2 regions of the Paenibacillus sp. FSL H8-0280 genome follow, and region 2 is predicted to be linked to the other one. Evidence: riboswitches for the same ligand, from Rfam matches in the RefSeq annotation. Region 2 holds a riboswitch; the other holds the start of a gene.

Evidence for each region. Region 2 has a riboswitch for thiamine pyrophosphate ahead of tenA (thiaminase II). Riboswitches for the same ligand answer to the same signal wherever they lie in the genome.
Region 1: another riboswitch for thiamine pyrophosphate. It lies ahead of thiC (phosphomethylpyrimidine synthase ThiC); the one in region 2 lies ahead of tenA (thiaminase II).

Annotation. Positions count from the first base shown of each region.
Region 1 covers NZ_CP150296.1:734,631-742,081, reverse strand. Annotated here, with positions in the region: gene MHI12_RS03475 (zinc ribbon domain-containing protein) at 1-358, shown strand, start outside; gene MHI12_RS03470 (hypothetical protein) at 824-991, shown strand; gene MHI12_RS03465 (hypothetical protein) at 1,174-1,860, shown strand; gene thiC (phosphomethylpyrimidine synthase ThiC) at 2,395-4,179, opposite strand; TPP riboswitch at 4,597-4,710, opposite strand; gene MHI12_RS03455 (IclR family transcriptional regulator) at 4,859-5,602, opposite strand; gene MHI12_RS03450 (alpha/beta hydrolase) at 5,962-6,987, shown strand; gene MHI12_RS03445 (Fe-Mn family superoxide dismutase) at 7,185-7,451, shown strand, end outside.
Region 2 covers NZ_CP150296.1:3,641,367-3,648,817, forward strand. Annotated here, with positions in the region: gene licT (BglG family transcription antiterminator LicT) at 1-580, shown strand, start outside; gene MHI12_RS16085 (endo-1,4-beta-xylanase) at 874-3,546, shown strand; TPP riboswitch at 3,753-3,850, shown strand; gene tenA (thiaminase II) at 3,965-4,627, shown strand; gene MHI12_RS16095 (CotH kinase family protein) at 4,752-6,437, shown strand; gene MHI12_RS16100 (L-dopachrome tautomerase-related protein) at 6,688-7,451, shown strand, end outside.

The DNA of each region.
Region 1 (7,451 bases), 2.9 Mb from region 2:
TTATTTTGCCTCAGAGCACCTCCCTGCACCTGAAGTTGTTCGTTATGGTTGTTACACGGATTACACCGATGGGATAACCGGAGAATACACCATACTGGTAGGGCATGAGGTCAGTCCGAACGAATCATTGCCTGAAGGATTGGATGACATTCTACTCCCTCCTGCAACTTACGCCGTATTCACTTCCAGAAAAGGACCGATGGCAGAGGTTGTTGGCGAAGCCTGGGGAGCCGTGTGGGCATGGGATAAACAAAGCGATCGTACGTTCACCGGGGATTTTGAATTATATGATGAACGCAGCCTAAATCCCGAGAGTGTACAAGTGGATATATACATCGCTGTTCGCCAAAGTAGATAAAACCAACACGATACCACCTCAGACAGAATCCAAGTTTCATCGCATCCATCTTCATATCAAGCAAGCTGCCGAGTACACTCGGCAGTTTTTTGTTATATCCGGAACTACATTACCCCCTAAACAACCCGACCATGGTACCAAGTTAGTTAGCATGCTTTGCATCATTTAACCAGACAATATGCCTCATATGCGGGTACCATTGACTTCCTTAAAATTAGGACTATTCACATAACAACCGATTCGATCCTCCCATATCAAACCATTCATATCAGGTCCTTTACTCCTGAATTTCCCTAAAACCGTTTACATCTCCTTAAAACCGGGTAAAATCACTACAATCCAATTGGAATTACGCTTTAAACTCTTCTATTTCGTCTAACAAGTCACATGTACCTATATGCGCACCTGGCATGGTAACCAGTCGAAATACATAATTCAAAAAAACGCATCAAAGGAGGAACCAAGATGATCCGCATGCCTATTCAGCAAATGATCCCGTACCATCACCAATATCCGCGCAACACGGCGACCACTGCTCCTAAAAAGGAGAATGAGAACACTCAAGGTCTATCCTTTCATGAAATTTTACAGCAAAAAATGGCGAAGAAAAACGCTTCTCCTTCCCTTAGATAAAAATGGACACCGGACCGACCCTAGTCGAGTCAGGTTATCAACCGTCTTTCCGCAGCTTGGCGGAAGGGCGGTTATTGGCGTTGGACAATAAACGACTGTACAGTTCTCAGTCATGTTTCTATAATGGTTTAAATATCTAAGAGATCCATGACATATACGAACTGTAAAAGGGGACTTAGCACATGATCACCATTGGTTGTTTTCACGCTCATTATTCCAACATCGCCTTAATTGAAGAGACGCTTGCTCCTTATGAAGTTGAATTGGTCCATTACGTCGATCCAGGTCTGGACCGTCTTAAACATGACTCTGACTTTTCCGAGGTCGTTATTCACGAGAAGGTAGCCCAGACGCTCCAATGGATCGCTGAGTGTCATGCCGATGCCATTCTGGTTACGTGTACCCTGTTTGCAACAGTATTGGAGCAGGAAGCCATACAGGTCCCTGTGCCTGTGATCGGCATAGATGATCCGTTATTGCAGGAGATGCGGCGAGTACCAGGAGATTACATAATAGCATTCACCAACCCGGCAACTATTGAAGGAACGATGGCACGGGTGAATCAGGCATTACAGCAAGAGGATGAGAATGGGCAACTACACGTTGCCAAGACATCTCAGACGGATGCGGTGTGCATCCCTGGGACATTTGAGTTGATTATGCGTGGAGATCAGCAAGGGTATCTCGAAGCGGTACGAGAAGGCTTACAGCAGATTGCTGAGCAGTATCCGGGTAAAACGGTAGTGGCAGCCCAACTGTCTATGGCTCCCGCAGCTGCACAGGTTACAATAGATCGCGGTATTCCAATCCATAGCCCGCTGGCATTGCTTGCGGCGTATTTGGAGAAGAATTTGGGCCTGGCTCGATAGTAGTGGCTGATTTGGAGTGAAACATTACAATCACTAAAAACATGTGAAAACTACTATATTGACTCCTTTTGCAAAATAAAAATGCTCTCGAACAAGAGCATTTCAAATGGTATAATCACTTTGTACAGCCAATTTGTGGTGGGAAATAGGCTTGCCTCCAGTGGGAGGTGATCCTATGAACTTCTCTTTTAACGACGTAATCGTGTTCGCGATGTTAATTATTGCGCTCCTGACATACATCGATCGTAAAAAGAAGTGACCCGCCACAGGTTGACGGCCTGACGGGTCACTTCATCTGAACTTGCTGCACTCGGAGGAATACCCACCGCAAATGCTGTGCAGGAGTAGCCATTGGCCTGGCTACTCTTATTGGTGTTTACTTACATTCATTTTATTAAACATCTGCTAGACAATCAACCATAATGCTGATAAAAAGTATCAGGAAGCTGATCAATATGATGATGATGAAGACATGATAGCAGTATTCTCACCTTCAAACGATGTCAGACTGCCCAGCTTGCGCTGTACCGGCGCCTAGGAACGTGTCCGATATTCCTCGGCCTTTTCCTGCATGCCCGCTGCTACAGCCTCATTCTCGGACAATCCTTTGTCCGCCGCAAAGGCACGAATGTCCTGCGTAATGCGCATGCTACAGAACTTTGGTCCACACATGGAGCAGAAATGAGCTTCTTTGGCCCCTTCTGCCGGCAGCGTCTCATCATGGTAGGACAGCGCCCGTTCCGGGTCCAGCGAAAGGTTGAACTGGTCACGCCAGCGGAACTCGAACCGTGCCTTGGACAACGCGTCATCGCGGCGTTGAGCACGCGGATGGCCTTTTGCCAGATCGGCGGCATGAGCTGCGATCTTGTAGGCGATGACCCCTTCCCGCACATCATCCTTGTTGGGCAGGCCCAAATGTTCTTTTGGCGTAACATAACAGAGCATCGACGTGCCGAACCAGCCAATCATGGCCGCCCCAATGGCGGACGTGATGTGATCGTAACCCGGGGCAATGTCGGTCGTCAGCGGCCCCAGCGTATAGAACGGTGCTTCTTTACAGATCTCCATCTGCAAGTCCACATTCTCCTTGATCTTATGCATCGGTACATGCCCCGGACCTTCGATCATCACCTGCACATCATGCTTCCATGCGATCTGCGTCAGTTCCCCGAGCGTAGCCAGTTCCGCCATCTGAGCTTCGTCATTGGCATCGTAGATACTGCCTGGACGAAGTCCATCTCCCAGCGAAAACGCCACATCATACCTTTTCATAATCTCGCAGATTTCTTCAAAATGGGTGTACAAAAAATTCTCCTGATGATGCGCCAGACACCATGCTGCCATAATGGAACCGCCCCGAGACACAATACCTGTCATTCGCTTGGCGGTCATGGGGATATAACGCAGCAGTACACCTGCGTGAATCGTAAAGTAGTCCACGCCCTGCTCTGCCTGCTCAATGAGTGTGTCACGGTACAACTCCCAGGTCAGCGCTTCCGCTTCGCCATTCACCTTCTCCAGCGCCTGATACAGCGGCACCGTACCAATTGGCACAGGTGAATTGCGGATAATCCATTCCCGGGTGGTATGAATGTTTTTGCCTGTGGACAGATCCATCACCGTATCCGATCCCCAGCGTACCGCCCAAGTCATCTTCTCCACCTCTTCCTCAATGGAGGAAGATACGGCAGAGTTGCCGATGTTGGCATTGATCTTCACGTGAAAATGACGACCGATCAACATCGGCTCACTCTCCGGGTGATTGATGTTGGATGGCAGAATGGCCCGTCCACTCGCCAGCTCCTGCCGCACAAATTCCGGTTCCACGCCTTCACGAATGGCGGCGAATTCCATCTCTGCCGTAATGACTCCCTGCCTCGCGTAGTGCATCTGGGTTACACAGCGTCCCGGCTGTGCCCGCAAGGGTTTGCCACGTAATCCGGGATACTCTTCGGCGCCGGCTCTCTTCCCTCCGGGCTTCAGTCCGTTATCCTCCGGTTTAACCGTACGGCCTTGATAAGCTTCGACATCGCCACGCTCTGTGATCCAGCGAGTGCGCAGAGCTGGTAGACCTGCACGGATATCCGCATGAAATTCGGGATCTGTCATGGGGCCGCTCGTATCGTAGACACGCAGCGGTTCGTTATGCTCCACCCCTTGGGGAGTATTTGTGTCATGAAGGGCTATCTCACGCTCCGGTACAGCAATATCCGGCCGTGAGCCCTGAATGTATACTTTGCGGCTACCGGGAAAGGGCTGAACCCGTCCGGCCGCTCCTGTTTCCTTTTCCACCCGCTGATCGTTATGTTGCTGTTCCATCGCTTGTTGTCCCGTTTGATTTCCTGTACTCATGTTCGCTTGTCTCCTCCTCAGTGTTCGTCGCTTGTTTGGTTGGTTTCGTCATTAGCTCAATTTCGTACCTGTCCCAATCATGCGCAATGCAGAGAAGAAAGAGCGATCCTACATCAGACCAGGGGAGACACTTTTCATGTACAGTTAACAACAGACGGAGGCTGCCACAGATCATCGATCTATGAGACTTCCCTCCTCATCCAAGCCCACTTTTGTAGGTTAGTGAAAAAGAAGCCCATAGAATACGCGCTATATCGCCTGTTCCCTGTATATAAAAAAGCCGGTCCCCCGAAGGAACCGACTTTTATGTCCATCACCAATAATGCACCTTCAATCAGCTCCTTAACGGAGCCCAACAAGGGTCACATCATGTGGTGGTTGTGGTCATTTCGCCGATTACTTCCCTACGCTGGTATGATCCAGATCAGGTGCAAAGGGTCCGGAATCTCATGCGATTCCGTCTCAGTCCGGACAATTCGGACTCCCCCAGTAACGTTAATAAGTTGCGGCTTACATAAGCCGCCGTTCATATTCAATAAAGCTGGCCCCGTTGGGCCGTCCATTACAGAGTAGCGCAACCGGAACATAAAAACAACCTTTATATTCCAGAACACCAACTCAATTGGAGAAAAACCTCACCTCAACATCAGGATAACATGAGCCCCATTTGCGTAGCTGCATCCTTCAACACAGGTGCGTATTCATGTAATGTCTCCTGCGAGAGTCGGCTGACAGGCCCTGAGACCGAGAGGGCAGCTGCAATATTGCCTCTGCGATCCATAATCGGTACAGATACCGCGGCAGCTCCCGGCTCACGTTCCTCATAACTCGTCGCATATCCGTTATCCCGGATATCTCCCATTTGCGCCAAATACACCGCGGGATCAATAAACACCGGCCATTCCGGCCCGTTCATCAGTTCTTCACGATCCTCGTCCGTGGCAAACGCCATCAGGACTTTGCTGGAAGCCCCCACAGACAGCGGGAGTCTAACACCCACTGGAGCGACTCGGCGGATCGCCTGATCACTTTGCACAGCCTGAATCCGTATCCGTTCACTCCCATCACGCAGGTACAGACTCACGGTCTCCCCCAATCGATCTCTCAGTCGCTCCATCGCAGGCAGCAGCAGAATAGCGGGATCATCACTGCGGGACATGTGAGCTGACAGCTCCCAGATTCGGATGCCAAGTCGGTACTTCTCTGTTGCTGCATCGCGGATCACGAACCCTCGATCCTCCAGCGTAGCCATCAAACGGTGGACTGTACTTTTGTGCAGGCCGATCTGGCTGGCAATTTCGGTGAGTCCCAGATCACTGCGTGTGGTAAAACATAATAATATATCCAGCGCCCGTTCCACAGCCCGGACGGTTAACTTGCGATCTTCCATGGCATAATGCCCTCCTCATGTTTCATCACATGAAACTTGGTTACATAAATTATATGAGAAACGGTCTCATCTGTAAACCAAAAAGAGCCAAAATCAAAATAGGCCAACGTGTAAATTTTTCCTTTTTATAAGACTTAATCCCCTGTAATTTACACACTAAGGTAATGTTACCCATATATCTTAAGAACTATATAACAATTGCGTAACAAATGCCCTCAATCAATTGACTTTGACTATATTGGAACATACGATAAAGATATATTACATTAAGATATCGCTCTGAAGCAGGCTCTGAAATCGACGCAATTCTCTTTTCATGTCGTTGTTATCTTCAACTGAACTTCAAAGGAGGGGCATTCATGTATCAATCATCCCAGAGCGAAGCCCCGCTGCAAACAAAAGTGTCCGATCTGCCCTCTTCCCTATCACCGAGGCTGATTCGGTTCAAACATATTATCGTAGCGTTGCTGCTCTCCGTTGTATTTTTTCTACTGTTTTGTTTTATTGCACTGCATGGTTATATCGCATGGGTATTATCCAATCCTACTGTAGCGCCGGTCTTCTCCAATCCGATGCAGGCCAAGAACATGAAGTACGAAGACATCACGTTCCCGGCAGCAGATGGCAGCCGCACGATGCAGGGATGGTATATACCTGCTGACAATGCTGCAAGCAAAACGATTATTTTCAGTCACGGCTATGGTGCCAATCGTGAAGAAACATGGGTACCCATGTATGACCTGGCACACTATGCCCATCAACTCGGTTTCAACGTGGTGATGTTCGATTACGGCTTCGCTTCTCAAGTGAACAAAGCTGTAGCCACAGGTGGCAAAGCTGAGTCACAGCAATTGCTGGGTGCCATCCAGTTCGCCAAGCAGCGCGGTGCGCAGGAACTGGTTGTCTGGGGCTTCTCGATGGGTGCCGGTACAGCGTTACAAACCGGACTGATTACGAAGGAAGTGGATGCAATGATTCTGGACAGTGCGTTCCTGCTGGAGCCAGATACGCTGTACCACAACATTCACAACCAGATCGATTTGCCACGTCAGCCTACACTGGAGATCATGAAACTGTTGTTCCCTGTTCTGAATGGTACCGGATTACAACAGATTCCATACCAGGAAGTGAAAAAGGAAGATTATCCGTTCCCGATTTTCTTCATCCATGGTACAGAGGACGAGAAGGCGCCTTATCCAATTGCGGAGCAACTCGCCGCCAACCAGACCAATCCGTACTCCGATGTATGGATTGTCCAGGATGCGCATCATGAGTTGATCTTCCGGGAGCATCCGAAAGAATATCTGCGCCGTGTCTCAACTTTCCTCAGTCATGTAACGAAAACAAGCAGTGACGATGTACAGAACACGAATAATGGAGAATAACCAAATTTCAATCATTGAATTTATTCCAGAGCCCTCAGGGGCTCTTTTTTTTGCACTCATAGGACAACAAGCTCGTGGAATATACTCTTGGGACGCATGAACAGACGGTCTGAACGCATAGATCATTTGTCGGATTAGGTTACCTGTATGAACTATTTTTGCATTTTTTAATTTCATCTAAAGGAGGTCTCGCGTATATGAACTGGTATGGATATGGTCACCTGCTGCCTCTGCGGACATTGGAGGAAATCCGTTTCTGGAAAGAGCAGGAGAAAGAACATACACTCGTCATTCGTGCCCTGGTTCCTGATCTGGAGCCCCCATACGTCAAGCTACTGGAGGAATGGGAGGTTACCTTTGCAAACAGTGAGCGAGTAGCCAATCAGCTTTTAAAACAACTATTGCCCGCAACCCATCCACCTGCTCCCTACATGGTTCGTTGTATCGATCAACTTGTGTTGGCA
Region 2 (7,451 bases):
CTTCTTTACGCTTATGGATCACTTGTCGTTTGCCATTGAACGATGGAAAAAAGGTGTAGCATTACAGAATCGCATGTTATGGGAGATCCAGAGGTTTCATCCTGTCGAATTCGAACTGGGCCTTGAAGCCGTTCAGATGCTGAATCTAGAATTGGGTATTGAACTGCCGGAAGAAGAAGCAGGGAATATCGCTTTTCATTTCGTGAATGCCCAAACGCATGAGCAGAATATGGAGCGCACAATGCAATCCGTTAAGATGTTAAAAGATATTTTTAACCTGATACAATACACCTTTGATATGCAATTGAACAAAAATTCCATTCATTATGTGAGACTTGTCACACATCTGCAATTCTTCATCCAGCGTTTACAAGAAGGACGTCTGGGCAATTCGGCGAAAGATTTTATATTTCAACACATGGTGAAGGAGCATCCGCTTGAATACAAATGCGCGGAGATGATCAAAACCTACGTGCAGAATATGCTGGATATCTCCATATCGAACGAGGAATTATTATATTTGATGATTCACATTGCTCGAATTGTGCAGGAGGAACAGGGTGACGAGGGACGATTATAAAAAAAAGTTTATATGCCTGTTAGTGAACAGAAAAAAGATACTTTCTAACTATGACCGTTTTCTCGTATTTTATCGGGAAACGGTCTTTTATTCTTGCAAATATGTAGCGACTTTTTTGATATTCCACGCGAACGAACTCCAGTTTCCTAAACTAACAATTACCAAAAGATAACTTTTTTATTATAACTATTGGAAATTTGTTATATGTAAGCGCTATCCAAAGAGCTATAATCTATTTATCTGGATGTTAATCCGTTCAGAAATACTTAGACCAAATCAAGAGGAGGAATTGTATGAGACGGTTAGGTCAATGGAATATAACAGCCTTGGTTCTTGTGCTGGTACTCGCCCTGCTTCCATTTTCGAATGTCTCACATGCAGCCAAAGCAGTTACGGAAGTGGAGGGAGGTCATTTGAGCACAAACTTTGAAGACGGTACACTTCAGGGATGGACTCCACGTACAGGTAACGAAAGGCTGACAGTGACACAGCAGGAAGCACACGAAGGTCAGTCCAGTATGCTGGTCGCCAACCGTGAGCGTTCCTATCATGGACCGATGTTATCCATGAAGGATCTGCTTAAGCGTAACCAAGAGTACGAAATTGCGGCATATGTAAGACTTACTCAGGAGCCCACCACGGATCAAACACTACAGCTCACCACATATAAAAAAACAACTGCCGAAAGCTGGAACCCAATCGGTAGCGTGAAAATTGCCAAAACAGAATGGAATACATGGCACAAGATCACCGGAAAATTTCAGTATAGCGATGATCCCACTGAATTGAATTTGTTCATCGAAACACCCTACATCTCTGAAGATAGCGTAGATACGTTATCGTTCTATGTGGATGATGTATCATTTACTCTGGCCGAGCAACTGGAGATTGAAGAAGGGATTCTGTCTCTGAAGGACCTGTATCAAGATGATTTCCCCATTGGTGCAGCGGTGTATCGCTGGCAGTTGGAAGGCGCATATGGACAACTGCTCACAAAGCACTTTAACAGCTTGACCGCAACCTACGAGATGAAACCAAAGTACATGTCTCCTTCCGAAGGTGTTTATGAGTTCGAGGCAGCCGATCAATATGTTCAGTTCGCCGAGGAGCATGGTATGGGCGTACGCGCACATGCGTTGTTGTGGCATATTGATGCAGCAGAGTGGATGTTCAAGGATCCTCAGGGTAACCCTGCGAGTCGAGAATTACTTCTTGCCCGGATTCAGGATTACGTTGAAACCGTCATGACCCGATACAAAGGTAAGATCTATGCCTGGGATGTGGTAAACGAGGCGATTGCGGATAGCAACGGTGATGCCAACGGTTTACGTAAAAGTCCCTTTTATGAACTAATCGGTCCGGATTACATTGAAAAAACCTATGAATTCGCTCGTGCAGCCGATCCGGATGCCAAATTATATTACAACGAATACTTCACGGAAGTTCCTGAGAAAAGAGAGCATATGTATCGGTTGGTCAAACGACTGAAAGAGAAAGGGCTCATCGATGGTGTGGGTTTGCAATCCCACTATAACCTGGAATCCCCGCCCATCGAGGAAATTGAAAAAACGATCAACATGTTCGCCGAACTTGGATTGGATATTCAGATCACGGAACTGGATGTTGATAGCGGAATTCCATTTGGTGAAGAGATGTCCGATGAAGTCGCAGTAAAGCAGGCGTATCGATATAAGGAACTGTTGGATTTGTACAAAAAACACAAAGACCACATTTCTTCAGTTACCTTATGGGGACTCCAAGATGAGAAGTCTTACAACAACCAGGCTATGCTGTTTGATTCAGCCCTTAAGGCCAAAAAAGCATACTGGGGACTTGTGGATGAATCCAGCTTGCCTGTGTTGACACAGAGAGCCGTCTCACTTTCGGGTAAACCGGATATCAAAAAACAGTCACAAGATCCGCTCTGGAACAAAGCGGTGTCTACTCCACTGAAGGGTGACTCTTCGGGATCAGCCAGTTTCCGCACCTTATGGGATCATAGTAACCTGTATATCCTCGTGGATGTTCAGGATGCGAAGGCAGATGTGAATGACAAAGTAGATATCTTTGTTGATCTCAATAATGGCAAGACCACTTCATATGAAGTAGATGACCGACATGTAATCATTAAGCGGGTTGGCAAAGCTGAGGGCGTGGAGCAGCGTTCATATCGTGTACGCGAGACCAAAACCGGATATCAGGTTGAATTGTCCATTCCGTGGGGTGGTATCCAAGTCGGATCAGAATATGAAGCCGGATTGGATATCCGTGTGACTGATGGCGGTATAAGTGGGACACAACCTTATAATCCACTGTACTGGAATGATCGAACACAATCTCAGGAACAGGATACAAGCAAATACGGCGTGATTCAGCTTGCCCCTATGCCCAAATCTGCACAAGCTGTACAAGGGATTGTTCAGATTGATGGGAAGAAAGACACATCATGGAATAAGGCTGCACCGTTTGAAGTAAACCGGTTGAACCAAAGCGAAGGTGCAGAGGCAGTGGCTCGCGCAATGTGGTCAGGTGAATATCTATACCTGCTGATCGACGTCACTGATCCAAACATCATCACAGATAGCATCAACCCATGGGATCAGGATTCGGTTGAGATTTTCCTGGACGAGAATCACCAGCGCACACCGTATTTTCAATATGATGATGCCCAGTTCAGAATCAGTGCAGACAATGTAGGAACCTTTGCAGGCGGTGCCTCACCCGGACGCCTTGTAAGTGCTGTGAAGAAAACAAATAAAGGATACCTCGTAGAAGCCAGAATTCATTTACAATCATTGACGCCCAAAACAGGAAATGTTCTCGGCTTCGAGCTTCAAATTAACGACAACCAGGGCGGAGGTAAGCAGAGCGTAGCTAAATGGAATGATACGACCAATGAGAGCTGGAGAAACACTTCCCAGTACGGAATACTCACTTTTGTGGGAAAGAACAAACTCGGGCATTAAACCATCGGCAGTAGTTGCAAGAATAGAAACCATCATAACAGTGGCTAAAACTCAACCATTGTTGTGATGGTTTTCATCGTTTACATACGTCACTCAAGCTGATGAGGGCGATACAATCTGCCTTGACTATATTTAACAGCCCTTGATATACTAAATGAATGTTATTTTTTCTTTTATGTGGATAAGAAAGTAATTAACTACATACTAACCGTTTGCGAGGGAGCCTTAACCGGCTGAGAGGGTGTTAAACCGACCTTACCTGATTTGGATAATGCCAACGTAGGGATGCAACGATGAAACACTGTACTTGGGTAGCTCATGCGAACTCCCTTGTTTTAGTGTATTTGTCTGCGAAACATCCTATGGATGTTTCGTTTTTTTTGTTTTTAAATACGTACATTATGAATTGGAGGAACACATGTTGACTATTTCAGAGAGACTATATCAGGCAGCACAGCCTGTGTGGAAGGAATGTCTTGAGCATCCCTTTGTTAAAGGGATCGGAGATGGTTCCTTACCGGTTGAACAATTTCGTTATTATTTGCTGCAAGACTACTTGTACCTGTTCGATTATGCCCGTGTATTTGCACTAGGTATCGTCAAGTCGCACGACCCCAAATTGATGCAGTTTTTTAGTGAAAACGTAGATAACATCCTGAATGGTGAAATGAAAATTCATCGTTCTTATATGGAGCGATTAGGAATAACAGAGGATCATGTTTTTCAGGTAAAACCTGCACTGAAAAATGCAGCCTATACTAACTATATGCTCTCTGTTTCCCATGCGGGTGGCATAGCAGAAGTACTTGTATCCATTCTGGCCTGCTCATGGAGCTATGCAGAGATTGGTCAAGTTCTTTCCCAAAAGCCTGGTGCAGCTGAGCATCCTTTTTACGGAGAGTGGATCACAGGATATGCTTCCTCTGAATACAACAGCAGCAATCAATCCCTTGTGACGTTAACGGATAAGCTATTAGAAGGCTGTAGCGAGGGAACGTACCAACGGATGGAAGATATTTTCGTGATGTGCAGTCGCTTTGAGCTTGATTTTTGGGAGATGTCATGGAGGCTGGAGCCTTGAGTTCACCGGTAGTTAATTCAATGAGAGAGTACCATATGACGCCACTCATTCAGATTCATTTAAGAATTGCCATCTATGATGATTACATATAAAAAGATTCAACAACAATCATGAGGTGATGGCAATGAGCATATACAAATGGCCTAAATTTATCGGTGTAGCGGTGTTATGTACTGCAATGCTGACGGCATGCAGCTCGACTAATCAAGAGAATGGAGACTCGGACAACAATCCGACTGAAAAGGAACAAACGAATACGGATAATCAGAGTAAAACGGAGAATACTGCGCAGACAGTAGGGTATGCCGATCAAATCAACAAAACTGAGGTTATGTCCATTTCGATTGATGTGGATGAAACGGCATGGAAAGAAATGCTGGATAATGCAAATGAGGAGCAGTACATCTCAGCTAATATTACGATTAACGGAACAACGATTGAAAACGTCGGAATTCGTCCAAAGGGTAACTCCAGCCTTCGGCAAGTCGCTAGCGATGATACAACGGATCGATATAGTTTCAAAATCAAGTTTGATGAGTATGTTAAGGATCAAACTTGGATGGGGTTGGACAAGCTCGTTGTGAACAACATGATTAGCGACAATAGTTATATGAAGGAATACTTGAGTTATGACATCATGAGTTATATTGGCGTAGACGCACCCTTATTCGCGTTCTCCAATATTAGTGTAAATGGAGAGACTTGGGGTTTGTACCTGGCTGTTGAAGACATTGACAGCGGATATCTCGCCCGAGCCAAGAATGATGAGGGTGAACTTTACAAACCGAACAATGATGACAACATGGGGGCAGGAGGAATGGGAGGGCCAGATGGCAATCCTTTTGCACAAGGGTATGGAAATATGCAGCCACCTACTGAAGGTATGGCGCCACCGGATGGTGCAAGTCCACCGAATATGAACAGCGGGACAGGGGAAGATGGAGCGAATACACTACCGGAAGCAGGTATGAAGGGTAACCGTGGTCCAGGTGGTATGGATGGAAGCGGCAATGGTGTTTCATTGGTGTATACCGATGACAAATCATCCAGTTACTCCGCCATCTTCGACAATGCTGAGACCAAAACAACAGAGGAAGATTATCAGCGTGTCATTGAATCGCTCAAAAACTTGAGCACAGGTACCGAACTGGAGAAATATGTGGATGTGGACGAAGTTCTGAGATATTTTGCAGCCCACACGGTCGTTGTCAATATGGACAGTTACACGTCCAACATGGGACATAACTATTATCTGTATGAAAACGATGGACAGATCAGCATGTTGCCCTGGGACTACAACATGGCCTTCGGTGGATTTCAAGCTGGTTCTGCCTCCGATGTCGTGAATCTGGCGATTGATACGCCGGTATCAGGGGGCAGCCTGGACGAACGTCCAATTTTAGGAAAGCTCCTTGAGGTGCCGGAGTATAAGGCCAAGTATCATGAATATTTGCAGGAGATCGTAGATGGATACTTCGCAGACGGAAAATATGAAGAAAAAGTGCAAAGCCTGAACAACATGATCTCAGAATATGTGAAGCAAGACCCTACAGCGTTTATTACGTATGATAAGTACGAGGAAGCTGTTACAGAATTGACCAAACTTGGCTCGCTGCGTGCAGAAAGTATACAAGGGCAACTGGACGGGAATATCCCTTCCACGACCGAGAAACAAAAAGAGGACTCGAATTCACTGATTGATGCTTCTTCGGTTGACCTGTCCAAACTGGGTGAAAATAATACGCGAGGAGGCATGGGAGGTCGCGGTCGTGAAGCTGCAGAGAGTAATCAGTCTCAGGATGGAAAATAAGTGAATTACGTAAAGCGAACAGATAATCAAGATGAGTTCAGTGATCAGCAAAAGATCGGACATTGAAGTAGACGGATAGCCTGACATTTAATAAAACCAATGCGTACCGACATTTTGTCGTTCGCATTGGTTTTTTGTTCCTTGGACATTTTCAAAAACACGTAGAAAAAGACGATTAAGGGCCAGGTATTAGAAAAAGTCTGGAACATATTATAGGTAATATCTATTCAAATATGTTAAGGAGGATATCATAAAACCTATGTTACCTATGGAAAAGTATTTCGGTAAGTTAGAACTCGTTCATTCCTTTTACGGGGCTATGCCTACAGGCGTTAGTGTATCCGAAACCGGGCGTATCTTTATTTGTTTTCCAAAATGGGGAGATGACGTCAGATTTACGGTAGCGGAAATTGTTGAGGGTCAGATGCAACCTTATCCTAATGTAGAAACGAATTTGATCAACCCATTGAATATCGTTATGTCCTTCATCAGTGTCCAAAGTGTTGTTGCAGATGGAAGGGGAACCTTGTGGGTACTGGACACGGCTGCACCAAATTTTTCTGAGCCAATTAAAGGAGGGGCAAAATTAGTCGCTGTAGATTTAAAAACAAATACAATAAGAAAAGTATATACATTTGCTGATGATGTAGTCTTGCCGACAACGTATCTGAATGATGTCCGATTTGACTTTCGTGTAGGAAAAGCAGGTTTCGCATATATAACGGACTCTTCTTCCAGAGGGCCAGGCGCTATTATCGTTGTAAATTTAGAAAATGGAAATGCGTATAGACGGTTAAATGGAGCAAATTCAACTTCACCTGATCCATATTTTTTACCGAAAGTGGAAGGTGAAATTTTGATAAATCGAAACACCGATGGTTCAACATCTCCCTTTCAATTGGCCTCTGATGGTATAGCGATCTCCCCAGATGGAAAAATGTTATTTTTTTGTCCACTATCCAGTCGTTATCTATACTCAATCTCAACAGAAGCTCTGCGAGACAGAACGATACC